3 regions of the Ruegeria sp. AL11 genome follow, and region 3 is predicted to be linked to each of the others. Evidence: riboswitches for the same ligand, from Rfam matches in the RefSeq annotation. Region 3 holds a riboswitch; each other region holds the start of a gene.

The links. A riboswitch is a leader RNA that binds a small molecule or an ion and turns the genes downstream of it on or off. The one in region 3 is predicted to bind cobalamin.
Region 1: another riboswitch for cobalamin. It lies ahead of ACR0IP_RS21840 (hypothetical protein); the one in region 3 lies ahead of ACR0IP_RS18400 (aromatic ring-hydroxylating oxygenase subunit alpha).
Region 2: another riboswitch for cobalamin. It lies ahead of ACR0IP_RS10495 (DUF4198 domain-containing protein); the one in region 3 lies ahead of ACR0IP_RS18400 (aromatic ring-hydroxylating oxygenase subunit alpha).

Annotation. Positions count from the first base shown of each region.
Region 1 covers NZ_JBQFXO010000017.1:255-6,127, forward strand. Annotated here, with positions in the region: gene ACR0IP_RS21830 (DNA polymerase III subunit gamma/tau) at 1-1,608, opposite strand, end outside; gene ACR0IP_RS21835 (phosphatase domain-containing protein) at 1,778-2,281, shown strand; gene ACR0IP_RS21840 (hypothetical protein) at 2,278-2,685, opposite strand; cobalamin riboswitch at 2,774-2,993, opposite strand; gene ACR0IP_RS21845 (alpha/beta hydrolase family protein) at 3,154-4,011, shown strand; gene rsgA (ribosome small subunit-dependent GTPase A) at 4,055-5,083, opposite strand; RNA gene ffs (signal recognition particle sRNA small type) at 5,241-5,339, opposite strand; gene ACR0IP_RS21860 (bifunctional 2',3'-cyclic-nucleotide 2'-phosphodiesterase/3'-nucleotidase) at 5,379-5,873, opposite strand, start outside.
Region 2 covers NZ_JBQFXO010000005.1:260,869-266,741, reverse strand. Annotated here, with positions in the region: gene ACR0IP_RS10515 (ABC transporter ATP-binding protein) at 1-268, opposite strand, end outside; gene cbiQ (cobalt ECF transporter T component CbiQ) at 265-1,047, opposite strand; gene ACR0IP_RS10505 (cobalt ABC transporter permease) at 1,047-1,625, opposite strand; gene cbiM (cobalt transporter CbiM) at 1,622-2,233, opposite strand; gene ACR0IP_RS10495 (DUF4198 domain-containing protein) at 2,240-3,025, opposite strand; cobalamin riboswitch at 3,154-3,355, opposite strand; gene ACR0IP_RS10490 (FKBP-type peptidyl-prolyl cis-trans isomerase) at 3,605-4,033, shown strand; gene ACR0IP_RS10485 (hypothetical protein) at 4,046-4,225, opposite strand; gene ACR0IP_RS10480 (enoyl-ACP reductase FabI) at 4,285-5,076, opposite strand; gene fabB (beta-ketoacyl-ACP synthase I) at 5,082-5,873, opposite strand, start outside.
Region 3 covers NZ_JBQFXO010000011.1:178,545-184,417, forward strand. Annotated here, with positions in the region: gene ACR0IP_RS18395 (FAD-binding oxidoreductase) at 1-950, opposite strand, end outside; gene ACR0IP_RS18400 (aromatic ring-hydroxylating oxygenase subunit alpha) at 956-2,179, opposite strand; cobalamin riboswitch at 2,291-2,494, opposite strand; gene ACR0IP_RS18405 (GNAT family N-acetyltransferase) at 2,614-3,135, opposite strand; gene ACR0IP_RS18410 (type I glutamate--ammonia ligase) at 3,250-4,560, opposite strand; gene ACR0IP_RS18415 (MurR/RpiR family transcriptional regulator) at 4,560-5,438, opposite strand; gene ACR0IP_RS18420 (N-formylglutamate amidohydrolase) at 5,507-5,873, shown strand, end outside.

The sequences.
Region 1 (5,873 bases), on a different contig from region 3:
GGCCTCTTCTTTCAGAGCCAGTTCCGCTTTATCGCGGATTTCGGCGATCGTCGGAGCGTCGCCATCCGATACAATGGACACCGCCCATCTGTTGCCAGTCCAACGTTGCAAGGCCGATCCCAGCCGTGGTGCAAGATCAGTCGGGGCTTGCGCTGAAGGGGTGAACTCGATCCGTCCCGGCTGGTAAGAGACCAGCCGCACGCCGTTTTCGACCTCGACCAGAAGTTTGACGTCTCGGTTGTTCCGGATCAGCTCGACCACATGTTCGAAACTCGGGTATCGCGCCAATGCGGTCTGCGTGTCTTGCGCCAAAGCGGCGACTGGAGCGCCGCCGGACCTGCGTGGCGCAGGGGCGTAGCTTGTAGCGGCGCGGGCTTCAACCGGGGCCGCGCCGTTGCTTTGGATTGGCATCCCGCCGCCTGGGCCGCCGTTGGGGGGCGGAGGCGTATCCTGCAGCCGTTTGATCAACTCTTCCGGGCTGGGTAAGTCGGCCACGTGAGTCAGGCGGATCACAGCCATTTCGGCAGCCATCATGGCGTTGGGGGCGGCTGAAACTTCCTCAAGCGCTTTCAACAGCATCTGCCACATCCGAGTCAGTACCCGCATGGGGAGGGCCTCAGCCATCTGCTGGCCCCGGGCGCGTTCATCCGGGGAAACTGTAGGGTCTTCGGCTGCGTCCGGAGTGATCTTTACAACAGAGACCCAATGAGTGATTTCGGCCAGATCACGCAGCACGGCCAGTGGATCAGCCCCTTCGGCGTATTGGCCACCAAGCTCGGTCAGCGCCCCAGCTGCATCGCCCCGCAGGATCATGTCCATGAGATCCAGAACCCGGCCACGATCCGCCAGGCCCAGCATCGCGCGTACTTGATCTGCCGTCGTCTCTCCGGCCCCGTGCGAGATCGCCTGATCCAGCAATGAGGTCGCGTCGCGAGCAGATCCCTCGGCAGCACGGGTGATCAGCGCCAGCGCATCCTCGGCAATCTCTGCGCTCTCAGCTGAGGCGATCTTGCGCAGCAGGCCGATCATATCCTCGGGCTCGATCCTACGTAGGTCGAAGCGTTGGCAGCGCGACAGAACCGTGACGGGAACCTTGCGAATCTCAGTTGTGGCGAAGATGAACTTCACGTGCGCGGGAGGTTCTTCAAGCGTCTTGAGCAGCGCGTTGAAGGCGCTGGTCGACAGCATGTGGACTTCATCGATGATGTAGATCTTGTAGCGGGCCGAGGCTGCGCGGTAGCGAACACTGTCGATAATCTCGCGAATATCATTCACGCCGGTGCGGCTGGCGGCGTCCATCTCCATGACGTCGACATGACGACCTTCCATGATGGCGACGCAGTGCTCACATTGGCCGCAAGGCTCGGTCGTGGGTCCGCCAGTTCCGTCCGGTCCGATGCAGTTCATGCCTTTCGCAATGATCCGTGCGGTCGTGGTTTTACCGGTTCCGCGAATGCCTGTCATGACAAAGGCTTGCGCGATGCGATCCGCCTCGAACGCGTTTTTGAGCGTGCGGACCATCGCATCCTGACCCACCAGATCGGCAAAGGTTTCCGGGCGGTATTTTCGGGCGAGAACCTGATAGGCGGGGCTGTCTGAGTCGGTCATGTCTGCTCTGGCGGATTCGGAACGTCACCGCAGCGTAGAGGCCCGCGCCGCCCGCGTCCACATGAGTTGAAGAACGATTTTGTTTTGGAAACTGGCGCGTCAGGGGTACACTCTTCAGATTGTGAATCAAGCCTAGAGTCAGGATCAACGCTTCCGGGGGGATGCTGTCATGACGAATTTGGTCATTCATGCTTTGCAAGTGGGCGGGGGCACACTTGCCCTAACGTCGATGCCGGGAAAGGGCGGCGACTATGCAGGCGACCTTGAAACGATTGGAGATTGGAGGCCGGGGCTCGTGCTTTCGATGACAACCGAGGCCGAGCTGGTCCAGTTCGGAGCCCGCGATTTTGGCCGCGACGTTCAGGGTCGCGCCAGCCGCTGGGTGCATCTGCCGATTCAGGATTTCGGCGTGCCACCGTCAGAGGTTGATGCGCAATGGCCCGATGTCAGTGCCGCGGCGCGTCAGGCTTTGTCTGGCGGAGGGCGCGTGCTTGTCCATTGTCAGGGCGGATGCGGTCGCTCCGGCATGGTGGTGCTTAGGTTGATGATCGAATGCGGCGAGGCTCCAACCCAAGCACTGGACCGGTTGCGCAAGCTGCGCCCCTGCGCAGTCGAAACCGATGCACAGAAGCACTGGGCCACCTTGCCCGCCCGAGCTTTGGCGGATTCTTAAGCCGACAGTTGCAGTTCCGCCGGGGCCGGTTTGCGTGGCGCAATCACTGATGCCTCGAGCATGGCGCAGGGCAGGGAAGTCATGGCTGCGGCAGGCAGGCTGCTCGTGTCGGTACCGAACATCAAATCGGCATAGAGATCGAGGACCTCACTGTCGACATCAGGGTCCGCTCCGCAATAGACCCGCACCTGAGACTGGCTGGCCCGAAACCGGGCGTGGCAGCCGTCCGTGCAATGGGTCAGGTCGCTGCTGCCTTCTATTTCGAAATCCGATGTGGTCGCCGGACCGGCTTGGTCCAGCGCGTCAACCATCGAACGCGCCAGCCGTGCAAGTGCAGGGCATGTCTTGCCGGTATGTTGGCAGATGGTTGCTGAGAACCTATGTGTCTTCGTCTTCCAGATCATCCTGCGCCCTCCGCGCGGTGGACAGGGGCTGGGATCAGGTGGGGCAGATAGGGTCTGTCACGGCCTGCCCGGACACCCCGCCCGAGTTTGGGTTATGTTGACGATGGCAGGTCTCCTGACTTGCGGGTCATCGCTTTGCCGACCTTCCCGGCCTTTCGGCCAGTGGCTCTTCGACATCGCTCACCGCTTACAGTTGCGGGGGCAGTCGCGGATTTGGTTCGTCCCGAGCAAGCCGGGGAAAACCGCACCGTGTTCCCTTTTCATCCCGACTTCTTGTGAAAGCCGGGAACCATCGAACCATCGCTAGCGTTCATAACCATTCTGAGTCAAGTTGAACTTTCTGCGCTGCGGAAAGACGATCCGCAAAGTGGACGCGTGGTCAAGCGGGATCGCAGTTGACTTGCATGGGCTGTCTGGGGTCAAGTTGCAATGTGAACTCATCAGTTCAGTTTTCCACCGAGGATGCCCATGTTGGATGCAAACCAAACAGTGCTGATCGAAGATGTTCAGATCCCGGTGGGGGATGGTGCCCTGTCCGGGCGGATCTACCGGCCCGTGGCGCAGCCCGAAACCGTAGTGGTGGTCAACAGCGCGACAGGGGTTCCGCGAGACTACTACAAGCATTTCGCACAATGGTTGGCCTCGGATCGTGATATCGCCTGTCTGATCTACGACTACCGGGAATTCGGGCATTCGAAATCGGGCCCACAGCGTTGGTCGAAGATTTCGATGGCCGATTGGGCGTTGCAGGACATGCCCGCCGCGCGGGCCGAGATGCGCCGACGGTTCCCGCTGGCGCAGCATTGGTCGATTGGCCATTCGCTTGGAGGGATGTTGGGACCGGTACAGCCGGATATCGACAAGATTGATCGCATGATCTGCGTCTGTTCCGGCCTTGTGACACTACGCGATCATCCTTGGCCGTACCGCGCTTTGGCAGGGTTATTCTGGTACGGGCACGTGCCTCTGGTCGTGCGCGGTTTGGGCTACTTGCCCGGCAAGGCTCTGGGGTTCGGGTCGGACCTGCCGCCTGCGGTCTATTGGCAGTGGCGCAAGTGGTGCACCGCGCCGCACAGCTACCTGCCCGAGATGGGAGACACCCTGCCGCATGCCACATGGCAAGATGCGGACACTCCCGTCGACCTGTTCGCCTTCACGGATGACGAGATGGTCCCAGAAGCTGCCGTTTGGCGGTTGGCTGAACTTTACGGGCCAAAGGCGCGCCGTAACCTGCTGTCACCAGAAGAGTTTGACGTTCCGGAAATCGGCCATATCGGTGTGTTTGCCCGCCGCAATGCGGCGCTCTGGCCTCGATTGATCGCTTGATGGGGGGCGCCGGTGGACCGGCGCCCCTGTTTCAGCCCGTGTTTCAATCGCCGCGCCGCGCGGATTTTCCGTGCATCGCGGATCGGACCATCTTGCCGAAAGCCTTGTCGCGTGCCCGCGCCTCGGCCACGGTCTCGGAGTTGCGCTGATCCTCGCGCCGCAGCTTGCGCCAGCGGTCCAGCCGATCTGCATCCAGCGTGCCGACCTCAATCGCGGCCTGCACGGCGCAACCGGGCTCGGCCTCATGCTGGCAATCCGAGAACCGGCAGGCTTGGGCCAGCTCCAGAATGTCCGAGAACACCTCGTCCACCCCGTCCTGCGCATCCAGCAGGCGCAAGGCGCGCATGCCGGGAGTGTCGACCAGCCAACCGCCGTTTTGCATCGGACGCAAGGCACGAGACGTCGTGGTGTGACGGCCGCGGGCGTCATCCTCTCGGATTGCGGCTGTTGCCTGATCCTGCCCGGTCATTCCGTTGGCGAGCGTTGTTTTGCCAACCCCGGATGACCCGACCAAAGCCGCTGTCTGACCTGTCGGACACCATGCCAGAACCTGCTGCAGGTCTAACGCGTCATGCGCGTTGACCGTCAGGACTGTCAAAAACGGTGCCAGCGCTTCGGCCTGTTTGGCGTAGGCTGCTGGGTCCGAGCAGCTATCTGCTTTGGTCAGGACCACGACAGGATAGCAGCCCGCCTGATGCGCCAGTGCCAGATACCGTTCGAGCCGGGGCACATTGAAATCCGCATTGCACGAGCTGACGATGAACAGCACGTCAACATTGGCTGCGATCAACTGCGCCTCGGCCCCGGTTCCGGCAGCACGGCGTTGCAACAGGCTGCGCCGGTCAAGCAGATGCTGAACGCGATTCTTGTCATCGGCCAGCACCCAATCTCCGACAGCAAAGTCGCCGGTAGAGTGACCAGGGGCAAACAGAGATGCTTCACCAGCCTCGTTCATCCCGACCAGACGGTCCCGGTGAACGGCGGTGATACGAAAAGGCGTGAGCTGCGCGTGCGCCGTGTGCTGTGCAGCAAAGTGAGAGGACCATCCCAGGTCCGAAAGAGTAAAAGACATTGGTTTGCCTGTGTTCAGATATAGCAATCCCATCTGATGGCAGACGCGCATCCGTTGGTGATGTGTTCAGGCAATCGGAGAGTTGGGTTTAGAACCGATCTGCCCGAAGGGTGTTTACTACAATCACGAAGCCCTCCTGCGGCTGATGGTTTCTATAAAGTGAGAGGTTGGACATCGACCCAAGCGGGGCTCGTTGTGGCTGCTTCCTTCCGGACCTGACCAGGTTGGCGAGGCGCTCGCCCGCGCCAACCTCTCAGGGCCTGGTATAGGGAAACGATGTGAAAATGACAACCCGTCACAAAGTCAGTCGTATCCTTTCAAAGCCATCGGTATCAGGCCCCAGCAATTCCGGGGAGTACTCGTTTAGCTCGGGCAAATACTTCAATGCTCCGCTGCCGGTTCTTAGGATCGTGTGCGTTCCATAAAGCGGGGCTAAGGAGAATGGGTAAGGAGCCTGATCCAGAGGGTCTGCGAGCAGTCGATCTGACAGGTAGTCCCGCAGTATCTCTTTGATATCCCTGGACGGCAGAGGAATGGCCCGGGCTTTTGTGACGAAAGGGAAATGCCCACCACCGCTGGCGCGATAGTTGTTGAGGGCGACCACAAAGCTCTGGTCGTCGCGGACTATTTGCCCGCCAAAGCACAGGTCGCGTACGCGCTGGGCGGTTGGATCGGTCAAGGCGCCGTTGCTATCGAACCGCGCCGGGCTGGACAGGTCGATCTGATAGGTCACGCCAAACACGACGTCAAAGTTATGCCCCGCCCGGCGGGAATCGGTTATCTCGGTTTC
Region 2 (5,873 bases), on a different contig from region 3:
CGTCGGGGTCTTGAAAGACAAGGCCTATATGGCGGCGAACTTCGTGGAAATCGGCCTCCGCCCTTCTTGGTTTGCCAAAGACGGTCACCGCACCCGAAGACGGCCGCTGCAGCCCAAGTGTGATACGCAGAAGCGTGGATTTCCCGGCTCCATTCGGGCCGGTCAGTGACAGGCGTTGCCCGGCCTCCAGCCGCAGGTTAGCACCGTTCAGAACCGGTGCTTGTCCGGGATAGGCAAAGCAGATGTTGTCCAGCGCGATGAGGGTCATGCGAATTCCACTAGGATCAGGGCTAGACAGAGGGCTCCAAGCCCGGCAGCAAAGACAATATCACGTCGGTTGATGCTATAGTCCTGCATCAACAGCATCTTGCCCGAAAACCCCCGGCATTTCATCGCACCGAGGATGCGCTCGGACCGTTCGATTGCCCGGACCAGCATCATGCCGACCAGATAGCCAAAGCTGCGGTAGGTGTGCCAGTTGGTGCCGGGGCGGAAGCCTCGGACTTTCATCGCGGCGCTCAGGCGTTGGTACTCCTCATGTAGGACATCAATGTAGCGGATTGTGAACATCAGAAGATTCACCAGTGTTTCCGGACAGCGCAGCCGGTGCAGGGCATGGCCCAAGGTGACAGGCTCCATTGTGCCGACCAGAACCATCACGGTCAGGATCACGGCATTGGCGGTCAGCGCGATTTCCACGGCTTTCCAGAACCCCTGCCAACTGGCTGGAAACCCCCAGATGGTAAACATCGGGTCGCCGGGCATGGTGAAGGGCAACAGGACAAGCATAAAGATGATGAAACTGTCCATCATCGCCATCCGCTTGAGCGTCTTGCGCCAAGGCAGTCGGGACAGCACCAGCAGAGACAGCGCGATCATCAGCGCCGCTGCAAGGGCGGGCAGGGACGATAGGGAGACCACAACGACCGCAAACAAAACGGACATGACGATGCGCACACGCGGATCAAGCGCGGTGATCAACCCTCGTTGACCGATCGTGCCAGCCTCGGCCAGCGTCCGTTCCTGTGGTCCCAATACGTGTGCCATCAGCTTGCCAGTTTCCTCCGCGCCGCGAGGTAGAAACCCAGCCCGAACAGGCCAAAGATGTATCCGATGCCGCCCAGAATGGTCTGGAGGTCGTTGTGTTCGCGATAGGCGGCGATTTCCCGACGCAGAGGGCGTATTTCGTCACGCACGGCGGCCGCGATGGCCTGACGCTCCTCATCGCTGAGAGAGGCGACTGTGAGGCCCTCCGAGGCTGCCGTAAGCGTGGGCGACGCTGCGGGCGTGTTCTGGACGGCGACGCCCATGATCTTGGCGACGTCCTCGGCGGGCATGGTGACCTCGGCCACGTGACCGGCGCCAAGGTCGGCAAAGAAGGTATGGGCAACGGGTGCGGTGGGTGTGTAGATGAAGAACCCGTCGGCGTCGGTCGTGGCTCGACCCAGCTCGACCCCGTTTGGATCGGTCACGACGACCTCGGTATCGGTCGCCATGGTACCGTTGGAGAAGCCGATTTCCCCTTCGATCGCGTCACCGGACGCAAAGACCCCGGCAATCACCTTGTGGGCCAGCGCGGGCAGAGGGGCCGCGCACAGCGCCAGGATGAGGGCAAGCTGTCTCATGTGGCGGGCCTGGTCAGGAACAGTTCAGGTTTGACCTTTCGCGCCAGAAGGATGGCAAATCCTGTCAGGACGGCCTCGATGACCATCACGGGGACATGGGCAAAGAAGACCAGTTTGGCGGCGGGGAGGAATTCGTCCCCTGACAAGGCCAGTGAGATACCCACCATGACAGTGGTGGCTGCAATGGCAAAGGCGCCGCCAATGCCGCCCCAAATTGCGCCATGAACAGGCGAACCGCGTCCGATCAGAGGTCGAAACAGCAGCCCCGCTAGTACGGCCGGAAAAGCGATGTTGAGCGTGTTGATCCCCAGCACCGTCAGCCCGCCGAAGCCGAAAAAGACTGCCTGTAGCAGCAGACCCACAAACAGGGCCGGGAAGGCGGCCCAGCCGAGCAGAAGCCCGGCCAGACCGTTGAGGATCAGATGCACCGACGACGGCCCAATCGGCACGTGGATCAGAGAAGCCACGAAGAAACTGGCCGCTAGCACCCCAGCTGTGGGGATGCGGTCCAGATCCAGCGACCTGAGGCCCATGGCAACCCCACCAGCGGCGGCAATAGCGCCGCCGATGACGACCGGGTTGGACAGGGCTCCGTCGACGATGTGCATCTGGGGTTACTCCATGTCCCAGGCGCGGATCCAGATCACCGCGTCCTGGCTCAGCTCTTTGCCTTCATGTTCGGTTTCCGGACCAGCGCCGAGGGCGGCAAAGCCCCAGTAGCCAGCTTTCGGGACACCGAAGGAGAAATAGCCGTTGGCGTCGGAAATAGCGACAACAGCGCCACCGGGCATCGGCGAAACGGTAGGCTCGGACGAGGCTTGGCTGTCGAAGCTGGGCTTGGCGGCCATGTACTCGATCTCAATCTCAGCGCCGGCAACCGGTTCGCCATTCGCCAGAACCTGACCGGTGAAGGTCGAACCTGCGATGACGTTGTAGGGCTTGTTCAGCGGCACGATCTCGGTCGCCAGACCTGCGGGGTTCATCCAGTCGGTCGGCAGTTCGTTGCGGTTCAGGAACGCCTTGGTGATCTGCTGGATATAGATATCCTCGGCCTCTTCGTAATAGGGCTCAGGCACGGTGACCACTACGTAGTCGCCCGAACGTTTGACCGGAACAGATCCCTGGAAGGCCGCGCCTTCGTTTTCGGGGCTCGAAAACCGGATGGGCTCCAGCGTGTCCAGCAGGTCGGTCTTTTCGCCATTGTGGATCACATAGAATTCCTGCGGCTTGTCCAGATCCATGACATGGCCGTTTTCAAACGGGTGCCAGAAGATCAGCTTGACCGGCACGTCGCCCGGCGCCTCGATCAGCGTGTCGGTGGTGTATTCCAGCAGAAAATGCGCCTGCGCCATCGCTGGAATCGCCAGCGCAGCCGCAGCTGTGCAAAATAGTTTCTTCACAAGGTCTTTCCTTCGTCCTTCGTGCCAACCCCGGCACGTTTCTTGCTTGATATCGGGACGAACGGAGCCATGTACCCAAAATAAGGGCATCGGCCCAATGCACACCCCAGCATCGGTGACACACCCCTTCCGAGGGTGCATATCCGGCAGGTCTCCTGACTTGCGGGTCAAAGCATGGGGCTGGCCTTCCCGGGTGGAACCCAGTGGCGTGTCAGCCCTGCTCACCGCCTACAGTTGCGGGGGCAGTTGCGGCATTGGGTGGATCAGAATTCCCCGCACCGCATTCCCTTTTCTCCGGGCGAACCCGGAACCGGACATGAGGACGCTGATGGCAGAGATTCCCATCACCGGTCAATCTCTATTTAAGACTGCAGCGATAACATCTTGTCGATAGGATCGGATGTTCCTGTTCTGCACGCTTGGTATTGAAGGCGCGCGTGTAAGCGACGACAAAAGGACGCGCACGCCTTCACCGCAATCTGGACATCAGAATCAGATGCATGCATCCTGCGCTGAGTCAGACTCCGGCGTAGCGCGCTTGTGTTCGGCGCCCTATTCCCCACACGCCCCGGAGGCCCAATGTCTGAGATCAAGCAAGGCGACACAGTTCGCATCCACTATACCGGCACGCTGTTGGACGAGACTGTCTTTGACAGCTCAGACGGGCGCGATCCGTTAGAGTTTGTTGTCGGTTCGGGCCAGATCATACCCGGCCTGGACAGCGCGATGCCAGGATTGGCGGTTGGCGACAAGAAGCGGGTCGAGATTGCCTGTGTCGACGCCTATGGTCCGATCAACCCGGCGATGCGGCAGGACATTCCGCGTGAAGGTATTCCGGACGACATCCCGCTAGAGCCTGGAACCCAGTTGCAGATGCAGACCCCCGATGGTCAGGCGCTGCCGGTAACGGTTGTCGAGGCGAACGAGGCCACGGTGACGCTGGACGCCAATCACCCGCTGGCCGGGCAGGACCTGATCTTCGATATTGAGGTTGTCTCGGTGAACTGAAGGCTTGAGGTCTTAGCCCCAAAGCCCGTCAAGCGCTGCACGGACCTGCGGTTGCGTGAAGAACACGAACAACACCAGCAATGTGGTCAGCGTCAAAAGCAGAACACGGGCGCGGGGGCTTAGGAACCCCGTTTTCCGTCTGGTCTGGGTGCCACGCGTATTGCTGGCAAGGATCTGGTCGGTTTTGCTCATGCCCATATCCCTGACGCCGAAAGATGGTCAAATCTTGGCGGCGTCTGGGAAAGATATGGTCACATGAAATCCGGCTGTGGCATTCCAAGCACGTGGAAACCGCCATCCACCCTGATGATCTCGCCCGAGGTGCAAGCCCCCGCGTCTGAGGTCAGGTAAACCGCCGTGCCGCCAACGGCCTCCAGCGTAGCGTTCGAGCGCATGGGTGCATTTTGGTCGCAGAACTTGTAGGTCTTGCGCGCACCGCCGATTGCCGCCCCGGCCAGGGTCTTCATCGGGCCGGGCGAAATCGCGTTCACACGGATGCCTTCGGGGCCGAGGTCGTTGGCCAGATACCGTGTCGCCGATTCCAGCGCGGCTTTGGCAACGCCCATGACGTTGTAATTCGGAACTACACGATTCGAGCCTTGGTAGGTCAGCGTCAGCAGCGAGCCACCATTGTCCTTCATCAGCGGATAGGCGCGACGGGCGACCTCGATGAAAGAGTAGGCCGACACATCCATCGAGTGCTTGAAATTGGCCCTTGTGGTGTTCAGAAACCGGCCTGTCAGCTCGTTCTTGTCCGAATAGGCAATCGCGTGAACGACAAAGTCGATGGTTGGCCAGCGTTCGCCCAACTCGCCAAAGGCGCGGTCCAGCGAGGCGTCATCGGTGACATCCGCATCCACCATGAAGTCGCTGCCGAGGCTTTCGGCCAATGGCTGCAGACGCTTCCCGAACGCGTCGCCCTGATAGGTGAAAGCCAGCTCAGCCCCTGCTTCATGCATCGCTTTCGAGATACCCCAGGCAATCGACCGGTCATTGGCGACACCCATGATCAGGCCGCGTTTCCCTTTTAGAACTTCCGACATCTCGTTCACCCGTTATACTTTGACAGGATCATGGATCCGTTCGTGCCGCCAAAGCCGAAGCTGTTGGTCATGACCGAATCCAAACCTGCATTTTCAACCACTTGAGTTGCAATTTCACCGGGCTGGATGCCTTCGGCTAGTGTGTCGACATTGATCGACGGCGTTATGAAATCATTGTCCAGCATGAGCAGGCAGAAGATCGCCTCAAGCGCGCCAGCCGCGCCCTGTGCGTGCCCGGTCATCGACTTGGTGGACGAGATCGGAGGCACCTGACCTTCGCCGAAGATACGACGCACGGCTTCAACTTCGCCCACATCTCCGACCGGGGTCGAAGTGCCATGCGCGTTGATGTAACCAACCTTGCGGCCTTCGGGCAGGGTCGACAGAGCCAGACGCATCGCGCGCTCACCGCCTTCGCCGGACGGGGCCACCATGTCATGACCGTCCGAAGTCGCAGCATAGCCGGTCACCTCGGCGTAGATCTTGGCACCGCGCGCCAGCGCATGGTCCAGATCCTCAAGCACCACGATGCCTCCGCCACCCGAAATCACGAAGCCGTCGCGGTCCTGATCGAACGCGCGCGATGCTTTCTTCGGAGTGTCGTTGTACTTCGACGACATCGCACCCATCGCGTCGAACAGGCAGGACAGGGTCCAGTCCAGCTCCTCGCCGCCGCCTGCGAACATCACGTCCTGCTTGCCCAGCATGATCTGTTCCGCCGCGTTGCCGATGCAATGCAGCGAGGTCGAGCACGCCGACGTGATCGAGTAGTTGATACCCTTGATCTTATAGGCGGT
Region 3 (5,873 bases):
CAGGTGCCGCAAACGCCAAACGTACAGCCCGAGGCGATGTTCAATCCAACCGCACGTGCGGCGACCAGAACCGTATCTGTCTCGGCAACTTTGGTGGTGACACCCGAGGTCGCAAACACGATTTCGGCGGCGCTGTCATCGTCAGGAACGATATCATCCAGATCGGGCTGATCCGCTTCGGTCTCAACCGGAGCTCCAAAGCTTTCCTGATTATAGTTGTCCATGTCAAAGCCAAGACCCGACAGAGCTTCACGGACAGCCTGCATGAACGGTTCCGGACCGCAGCAATAGACCTCACGGTCCAAATAGTCGGGAGCCATGAGACCCAGCATCAGCTGGTTGAACTGACCCTGATAGCCGGTCCAAGGGCTGTAGCGATCCGCTTCCTCAACCACAAACTTCAGATCCAGACCCGGCGTCCGACTTGCCATCTGTTCCAACCGTTGGCGGAAGATGATCTCAGACGGACGTTTGGCGCAGTTGATGAAGACGACATCCAGATCGCGGCCTTCGTCCCACATGCAGGTCGTCATCGACATCATAGGAGTGATGCCCGACCCCGCCGAGATGAACAGATATTTGGGGGCGGCGCTTTCAGCATTGGTAAACAGACCCGCCGGGCCAATCGCCCGCATCCGCATACCTGGCTGCAGATTGTTCAGCATCCAGCGAGTGCCGATGCTGTCCGGTTGCGCCTTGGCCGTAATCGTGATGGACCGTGGACGCGATGGGGATGACGATATCGTATAGGTCCGATGCACAACGCCTCCCGGCTGCCCCGGCGCCGGAATCTCGAGCGTTAGGAACTGACCTGGATGGTAGGCAAACAAGGCTCCGGAAGGGGCGCGGAACGTAAAGCTGGCGGTGTTTGGCGTCTCGGGCACGACCGAGACGCATTCCAGCGTCTCGTCATCCTGCCAGACCGAGGCAACAGCGTTCAGATCTTTCATCTCCGTCACTCCGCCGCCATCGTGTCAGGTGCAAGGTGATGCGCCAAAGCGCTGCAATACCAATCGGTGAATTGCAGAACACCGGATTCCTGGATCCCAGAATACGGTCCCGGCACATAGGCCGGACTGTTGATGCCTATCTGGTTGTCTTCCACCACACGGCGATCTTCGTCATTGGTGGCCATCCAGACCTCGGTCAGACGCTTGACGTCATAGTCGACCCCTTCGACCGCATCCTTGTTGACCAGCCATTTCGTGGTGACTTCGGTCTCGGTCGGGCTGACCGGCGTGATCCGGAAAACAATCGAATGATCGGCCAGGAAGTGGTTCCACGTGCTGGGATAGTGGAACTTCAACAACGTCCCCGCATCTGCAAAGGGCGAACGGCCAAGAAAGCGACGCACCGCGGATTTACCGTCCAGAGTGTAGCTTTCCGCCCCTTCCTTCAGCGGCATGCGCGCCAGGCGGTATTGCCCGTCATCATGCAGATAGAACTGCGACGGCATTCCCGCAGCCTCGCAACGGTCGAAGTGAGTTTGCATGAAGGCCGGGGTTTCCCCCCCTTCGATACCGGTTACCGAGGGATCATCAGGGAAGGTCCGGCACAGCGAAGGGTGATTGCCACCGCAGTGATAGCACTCACGGTTGTTTTCCCAAACCAACTTCCAGTTACCCTTTTCGATGATCGTGCTTTCAAAGGCGACCTTGGCGTTGCTTAGATCATGCGGCTCCAGATAGGGCCGTGCTCTATTCGCGAAAGTGTCGAAATCGGGCGCTTCATCCGCAAGACAGATATAGATCAGCCCGGCCAGTTCACGGCAGTGAACGGTTTTCAGCCCGTGTTGTTTGGGGTCGAAATCAGGCCCCATATCACGCGCCCACAGCAATGAGCCGTCAAGCTCATAGGTCCACTGGTGATAGGGGCAGACCAGTTTGGGCGAGTTCCCCTTGGCCGCTTTGCAGATGATTGACCCGCGATGGCGGCAGGTATTGTGGAAGGCCCGGATCTGGTTGTCCGCGCCGCGCACAATGATCACGCGGTATGCGCCTACAGTGTAGGTCACATAGTCGCCTGTTTTCACCAGTTCACATGCCGGAATGGCAAATAGCCAGTTGCGGTAGTGGATGGCCTCAAGATCCGCCTGAAAGACATCTGGATCGGTATAGAACGCCTGTTCAAGGGCATAGGCCGGGTTTCGACGCACCAACAGGCTTTGAACGTTGCTCACTTCTGGCTCTCCTGCCGCGCCCGCGGCTCAGCTTGGGCAGATGACATAAGAGGCCAGTCCGGAGCCGTGCGAGGATCACGTCCGAAACTTGTGCCCCCACCGCCACCCGCGGTTTGACATATATGCAAGGCTGGTTTCCGGACTTGAAAGGGGCTTGCGCCCGGTCTCGACACCTTCCCGGGATCCTCGTCCCAGTGGTCACCTGTCGAACCTGACCTTTCTTACCGTTGCGGGGGCAGCGCCGGAATTGCACCGGCTTCCCAATTCTCTGCCGCCTGAGAATCAGACAGCAGCACCTCACATGCGCAACCTACTCGGGGATGGATTCGTGGCTGAAAGCCTTGCGACATTTCCAGAAACAAAACAGACATGCCCAGCAGAAATGGAAACCTGAAACAAGTCCGTGGTTTGAGGCAAGGACAAGAAAACCGAATTCACCCGTGTTGCGATGTGTCCCACAAATGCGCGTGCATAAAGGGCGCAATCGCAAGTGTCTTGCCCCCCAGCTTTTCAACCGATCCTGCAGTGAGCTCAAGCGTCATCCATGCCTCGGGGATCGTCAGAAGGTCCGGATATGGCGTCTCTTTGTCGGTCGGAACAAACCCGAATAAGGGGTAGAATGTCGGCACGCCCAACACGAAGACAGCGTCTGTTCCAATGAACCTCAAGTGCTTGATGCTGGTCTCCATCATCTCTCTGCCAACACCGCGGCCTTGATGCTCGGGCGAGACACCGCAGGGTGCCAGAAGATAGCATCTTACGTCTGGGTGATCCTGGAAAACTAACGGGGTGAACATGACATTGCCCGCGATCTGCCCGTCACGCCTTACGCTGATTGAAATCGTTTCCGGATGCTCAAGGAGATCTTCGGCGAGTTGAGCGATTTCGTCACCTTCTGCTTCGCCAAAAGCCAGCCTATGCAAATTCAAGATGGCATCGGTTTCTGAACGGTTCATGATCCATCCCTATCCTGAGCTAAACAGCCTGCACCGCGTCATGCTGCGCGAGATTATCCGACCGACGCCCCAGAGGTTGCATTCCACGAGCTTCCGCAAGACCAGCCGCTCAGGTCAATATGTTTCTTCGTACAATCGGCAGCGTGCGTCTGTGTCCAGATGTGCGGTTGTCGCGATCTCGGATTGTTTGTGGGCTTGGTACAGCTCGGCAAAGCCCTCGGGGAACCAGCCGGTCACGACCGAGTTGTTTACGAACCGGTCGAGCGCATCTTCCAAAGTCTGAGGCAAGCGCACCAGCCCTCTTTGGGTAAGTTCTGCGACGTCCAAAAGCGAAAGATCCTCTTCGGTTGGAACGGGAGCGGGTAGCCCTTCATTGATCCCCTGCGTCCCGGCCATGACAACCGCAGCAAGCGCCAGATGAGGCGAAGCTGCAGCATCCGCCGCACGGTATTCGATGTTGAACTGCCCCGCGATTGAGGCTGGGTCTTTTGCGGTCACCGGACAAATCCGCAAGGAAGCCTCGCGGTCGCGGAAACCCAGATTATTGAAAGCCGCAGACCAACGATGCGGTGTCAGGCGTTCATAGGAGATCACCGAAGGCGCTGTCAGAGCCAGGATCGCATCCAGATATTTCAGAACTCCGGCGGCGAAAGCGCTCGTCAGGTCCGACATGCCGCAGGGCCCGTCTTCGGCGTAGGTCAGCGGCGCGCCACTATCGTCCACAAAGCTCATATGGAAATGAACCCCATTCCCAACGCTCGCGACATCGCGAATAGGGGTATAGGTAGCCCGTTCGCCATAAGCCTGTGCAGTCGCATAGGTCAGTTCGCGTACCATGATGGCCGCGTCCGCCGCGCGAACACCCAGCTCGGGGCCTATGACGACCTCATATTGGTTTGGCCCATATTCCTTCATGATCGAATCCGGCTTGAGACCGACCTGAGAAATCGCATTGATCAAGGTCTCGCACAGATCCCGCTGCAGGCCAAAGCCGCGGTGACCATAGGCTTCGTTGGCCTGGCTTGGCGGATCTTTCAGCTGGAACTCATGCTCGAACGCGGCCAGCAAATTTGCTCCTGAGACCTTGTGCAGCCGCTCCAGCGCCGCCCTTAACAAACTGCGCGTGCAGAAGTCCCAAGGGTCTCCGTCCAGAGTGACGATATCGCCCATAAGAAAGTGCAGGCCGGAGTCTTCGCCGAACTCGACCTTTGCCTCGGCCGTGGCGTCCGGGATCAGAAGAAGATCGCCCAGCGCGCCAAACGGGCTTTCGGCAATTCCGTCAAAGCAGTTGATCTGGACATTCGTAGGTGTCCACCCGACGCCGCGCTGCAACCGCTTGTTCAGTTGATCCGTCGGAAACGCCTTGCCCCGCAATTTACCGGCAAGGTCAGAGGTGGCGACGAACATCAGGGGGGTTTTGGGCATCATGGGTTGGGGTCCTGGTTGTGGGATCGCATGGCATCCCAGGCTTCGATGCGGGACTTCGTCTGGTCCCAGTTGTCTTCGGCAATACGCGTCACCAGCGCCTCGGTGACAGCAAGGGCCGCTGTGTACGTATCCCAGAGCGTGCCGCTTTCGATCGGAACTGGCAAGATTTCTGCCGCATGGCGGGATATGGGAGACAACCATTTGTCTGTCATGAGAACAACGCGAACCCCTCGGTCCCGCGCGGCAGTCGCGGCCAATCGCGCCAGCGCAGGTTGGTAGCGACGAAAATCGACCAGAAACAGGATATCCGCAGGTTTCATCCGCAGCAGGTATTCCGGCCAGACCTCATTGTTGGCTGGAAGATGATACACACCGCTGCGGGTTTGGCGCAGGTGAAAAGACAGGTGCTGCGCGATGGTATCACTGATCCGACCGCCCAAAATATAGACATCGCTTTTTGGCTGGCTCAGTACCGAGCATATGCGCTGAAACTGCGCCTCGGTGATACCTTCTGCCGACAGCGCCATCTGAGACGAGGCGCGCGCGATGAAATCACGTAAGAACCCTCCATCAACACTGCGCCCTTCGCCGTGCAGATCGGTGGGCGAGCGTTGGCCTTCTTTCAATTCCGACAAGAGAGCACGTTGGAATTCCTGATAGCCGCCCAGTCCGATCTTGGTGACAAACCGAGAGATCGACGGGGCCGATACCTCGGCCCGGCGCGCGAGTTCCTGAATCGTGACCAGACCCGCATAGGGGTAGTCGCTGAGCAAGGCAGCGGCCAGCTTGCGCTCGCTCGCGGTCATGTTTTCCGCCTTCGCTTCAATTCTCTGCCTAACCAGCAAGCGGCACCTCCTGATCTGAATGGATCGCATGGAATAAAAATTTCAGTCAATCTATTTTTCATTGACTCTGAAAAAACTTGTTCTCTAACTTGGACCACATGAACACTTCAGCCGCGACCCAAGAACTGCTGGTCGCCGGGGATCCCGCCCCGGTGGAATGGGTGAACCCTGACAGTGATGCGAAGATCGCGCTGCTCTGCGAACACGCCGGGCGCGCGATCCCGAAAAAGCTGGGCAATCTTGGCGTCTCGGAAGAGGTGCAGGCCAGCCATCGCGGTTGGGATATAGGGGCCGAGGCTGTGGCCCGGCAATTGGCTGACCGGCTACGGGCCCCTTTGATCTTGCAGCGCTATTCCCGGCTTGTGATTGATTGCAACCGCCCAATCGAAGCCCCGGATTCAATTCCACCAAACAGCTTTGGAGAGCAGATCCCAGCCAATCTGAACTTGACCGTTGAGGATCGCA